2 regions of the Paenibacillus sp. 2TAB26 genome follow, and region 2 is predicted to be linked to the other one. Evidence: predicted binding sites of a transcription regulator. Region 2 holds the regulator's gene; the other holds the start of a gene.
What was found. The regulator LexA, encoded in region 2, represses DNA repair genes until DNA is damaged. The targets are predictions, from matches to a motif close to CGAACATATGTTCG.
Positions count from the first base shown of each region.

Region 1: a site for LexA is predicted at 1,450-1,463, ahead of AB4Z50_RS14305 (Y-family DNA polymerase). Genes of this name have one in related genera too.

Region 1 is NZ_JBFRGC010000011.1:40,620-43,034, forward strand. It holds gene AB4Z50_RS14300 (protein kinase domain-containing protein) at 1-1,062, shown strand, start outside; gene AB4Z50_RS14305 (Y-family DNA polymerase) at 1,480-2,415, shown strand, end outside.
Region 2 is NZ_JBFRGC010000020.1:134,413-136,827, reverse strand. It holds gene AB4Z50_RS22745 (GNAT family N-acetyltransferase) at 1-464, shown strand, start outside; gene lexA (transcriptional repressor LexA) at 537-1,157, opposite strand; gene yneA (cell division suppressor protein YneA) at 1,316-1,690, shown strand; gene AB4Z50_RS22730 (ABC transporter ATP-binding protein) at 1,850-2,415, shown strand, end outside.

The DNA of each region.
Region 1 (2,415 bases), on a different contig from region 2:
GATGATGAGCTCATTGGAAATCGAAAAACGGTGGCTCCAGAACTAAGAATAAACTCCAATTTTGAAAGTGATCATCGCCCTGCAGATGTATATTCCTTTGCCAAAACAGCTTGGATGATCTTAACAAATGAGGAATTCGCCTTCGACGGCCAATTTAATCCTTTAGAAAATCATAAGCTTCAGCTGATTCATTTCGAACAGCATTTTGTTGAGCTCTATGACCTCTTAGCAGATGCAACTTTTGAAGATCCTGCAAAACGGCCGACGATGAAATCGTTTTTGGAGCGATTTAATGTGTGGGAGGAGACTGCTAAAGACGAGCATAAAGCATCTAAAAGTCTTTGGCAATACATCGAGCGCACTCTCCTCAAGGAAAAGGCACCGAGTACGTTAATATGGAGAGATGCCACACAAGTGGTTGAAATATTACAAAAGCTCACTCACTTGAATTTTAATCATACATTTGTGCCCCAGGGTGGGGGAATGGACTCAGTTAGTGTCGAACACGCAACCTGGCTAAAAGAACCCAACATGATTTCACTTTCTTTTGGCTTTGGTATTAAGCATGTGTTTAAACTAAAGCGATTGGTATGGGAAGTCCCCAATGACGATCCGCTCTTTAGTTATTTTCGGTTGGAGTTTGATATCCTTGATCCTAAATTTCCCAAAGTCATCAAATACCTTCAGAATTTAGGTATTAATGGACCACCCTCAGAACTCCTTTATGTTTCTCCTAGAGGATTTTATCGTCCAGACATGCCGAAATATCAACACTTAATGCACATTTATAGGTGGTATAGCGGGGTATTTCTCATTGTCTTCAAAGGATCAATCTATAATAGTATCCAAAAAACCTATGATGGAAGACACGCTGAATTAACTACTGATGAGTTCCGAACGTACATGGAGTGCCTACAATCTGTGTATATTCATCCGATTTTAGGGAAACATTTCCGTACTCTAGCCGCTCTTAATCCGATAAATGACAACAATCTAGCACTACTTCAAGAGCTTATCACCATGAATGAGACAGATATTCGCCTCGCCTTAGCTCTTGAATAACCATATAGGGACAAAGGTATTGGAACACATTTATAAGCAATCTGCTTCTTAGTGAAATACACCTGCCGGGTGCTTCTGCCGGTGCTACCGCAGGCATCTGCCGCCGGTCGCTTAATCGTACTCCGGCTTCTATACCACGGGCTGTCAGCCCCGCTCTAAGGCCGACCTCCTGCTGCAGTTCGGTGACAGATTCCAGGATCTGCTCCTGCAGCGCATGGTAGTAAGTAAGGGAGCTTGCTCTCCCACAATAGACCAACGAGAGCCACTCATATGAGCGGCTCTTTTTGTGTTAAAAAGAAGGGGTTCTGCAAACAGGTTACAGCTGCGCTGGTGTAGTATGAGATAAATTTACATTTGTATAAAACGTTGTCCCTAACATATACTATAAGAACATATGTTCCAATTTGGAGGGATACGATGGATTTTGATATCAGCAAGCTACCTAGATATGACATTTTGTGTATTGATTTCAAAAGTTACTATGCTTCTGTTGAGTGTGTGCTGCGTGGTCTAGATCCTCTAACAACTTATTTAGTAGTAGTTGGAGATTTATCTAGGCGTGGTTCAATTGTTCTGGCTTCCAGTCCATTAATGAAATCAACGTACAAAATTAAAACAGGCTCTCGGCTTTTTGAAATTCCTCAGGATCCACGGATTCATGTTGTAGAAGCCAGGATGAATACGTATATAGATTTCTCCATGCAAGTTCCAAAAATCCTGAATCGTTTCGGACCAATGGAATGTATTTCAATTTATTCCATTGATGAAATTTTTTACACGTATGACTCTCAGAGTCTGTTTGGTGACAAGTGGACGGCAGCCAAAACAATTCAAAAAACGCTTAAATCAGAGCTCGGTTTACCAACAGCCATAGGAATCGGACAGAACTATTTTCAGAGTAAGAGCTGTCTTGATTGCATAAGTAAGCATAGTGAAGAGACTGGATATATCGCTGAGGTCACATACGAAACATTCCCTGACCTAATGTGGAAATTTCCAATCCGTGACTGCTGGGGAGTAGGACGACAAATGGAACGTAATCTTAACCGATTAGGAATTTATACGATTGGTGATTTAGCAAATGCCAATCTTCCCAAGATGAAAGCGAAATTTGGTGTCATTGGAGAACAACTCGTTTTTCATGCACGCGGAATTGATTTAACTAATCCCTATTTTAAACCTAAATTAGATCAAAATGCCATCACTCAGAAAGGTTTTGGGAGCGGCATTACTTTAATGCGTAATTACGAGGGTGAAGATATCATTACCGCTCTGCTCGACCAAACTGAAGAAGTAGCTCGCCGGGCACGCGAAGTAAAAATGAATGGAAGGACTATATCACTCTCCATTGGA
Region 2 (2,415 bases):
CCCATACGGAAGAAAAAATAACAATGACTCATTTGCTTCAGCTTTATATGTACGATTTTACAGAGTATACGGATGCTGCAGTAAATTCATCAGGATTATATTCACAATTGACCGATTGGGAAAATTATTGGCAAGAGTCCGATGCTTATTTTCCTTATATCGTAACTGTGAACGATGAGATCGCTGGCTTTGCATTAACCAAAAAAGTAAATCAAAATGACAGACACTATAATTTACTTGCGCATTTTTTTATTATGCGAAAATATAGAAGATCTGGTGTTGGTAAACAAGCAGCTAAGTTAGTTATACAAAAGCATAGCGGAGAGTGGGAGCTGTATCAGCTTGAACGTAATGTTCCCGCACAAGATTTTTGGACAAATGTCATTGGAGAGCTTACAAATGGGAATTTTGTTGAAAGGCATGAGAATGGCAGACGATTCCAAACCTTTAAGCAAGATCGTTAACATAATAATCAAAGAAAAGGCTGAATCAACGATGTTGATTCAGCCTTTTCTTTATGTACATATAAGTTGGTATTAATGAATATCACGGAAAAGTCCAATGACTTTACCTAGAATCGTTACATTTTGAAGTAATATAGGCTGCATTGTGGAATTTTCCGGCTGCAAACGAATATGATTTTTCTCTTTGTAAAAGGTTTTGACTGTTGCTTCGTCGTCCTCAGTCATTGCAACTACGATCTCACCATTGTTTGCCGTTTGTTGTTGACGAACGATAACATAATCCCCGTCATGAATACCTGCTTCAATCATACTCTCGCCCATGACATTCAATATAAAAACACTGCTGTCACCAACAAAATGGGAAGGAAGCGGGAAATATTCTTCAATATTTTCTGTAGCAGTAATCGGCACACCAGCGGTAACTTTACCAACAATAGGTACTCTAGCTACGGAAAGTGGGATAATGCCATCAGAGCCTTCTTGATCCAAAATTTCAATAGCACGCGGTTTAGTAGGATCTCGGCGTATTAAACCTTTTTTCTCTAGACGGTCCAAATGACCGTGAACGGTTGAACTGGACAACAATCCAACAGCTTCGCCGATTTCTCGAACGGAGGGTGGATAGCCTTTCTCCCGAACTTCATTCTTAATAAATTCAAGAATTGAATGTTGTCGGTTAGAAATCTTCGACACTGCAATCACTCCATTAGTAGGTTTGCAAAAAATTATAACATAGAACTCGAGTTCGTACAAACATAAGTTCTTAAGTACAGAGGTTCGTATTTTTTCGTTGACACCAAACGTTTGTTCGTGTAATCTAAAAACAGAACAAACGTTTGGGGTGTTGATAAATGATAACTAGTCCAAGTTTTTATAGAACCATTCATAAACAAGATACGAACAAAGCAACAAAGGTCAACCGCTTGATTAGGCATTTCATAAAGCGTCATACTGTTAAGCTCGTCGTTTGCACTGCTGTGTTTTTCTTATTGTTTACAAGCTTCCTACTTATGGGGACATACGCTTCGAGTAATACTCCCGAAGCTGCTTCCGCGGAAGAACAAATTATTAGGGTGCAATCAGGCGATACACTCTGGAATATTGCAAAACAAGTTTCAGATGGCAGCCATGATATCAGATATATCGTATATTTGATTAAAGATCGGAATGATCTACAATCAACAGTTATAAAGCCAGGACAGAAGTTAATTATTCCTAGCATTTAGCTTGATTTTCCATTACAATTCAATAGTTCATACAAAAAATTACTTTCTATTTAAAGTAGATGCAGGCCAATCTACTTCTTTAGAAAGTTTTTTTATGTTTACTGCAGGTTAACCATTAGTTTAGCCGTCTATTAAAGGGGACTGAAAGGAGATGCTATTTTGTTACGAGTTGAAGAGTTATCCCACTCATTTATGAATGGGCATGAAACGACTACTGTATTGCAGAAAATAAGCTTTCACGTACATAAGGGAGAAATGATTGCGTTGTTAGGGAGCTCCGGTTCCGGTAAATCAACTTTACTGAACTTAATGGCTGGCTTAATGAAGCCTACAGAAGGCCAAATCTTTATTGCGGACCATAATATTGTAACGATGAATGAAAACCGCTTGGCAGAGTTTAGACGGAAGCATATCGGATTTATTTTTCAAGCGTATGAGTTGATAGCCAACTTGACGGTTAGGGAAAATGTGGAGCTTCCGCTTGTATTTCAATCGATGCATCCTTCAATACGGAAGAAAAAAGCTCTTTCATTATTAGAGCAGGTAGGAATTCCTGATAAAGCAGAGTTATTCCCATCTCAGCTCTCCGGAGGACAGCAACAACGTGTCAGTATTGCAAGATCTTTGATAACAGAGCCATCGGTTATTTTTGCGGACGAGCCTACCGGTAATTTGGATACCAAAACAGAGGAAGAAATTATTATGATTTTGAAGCAGTTGAATAA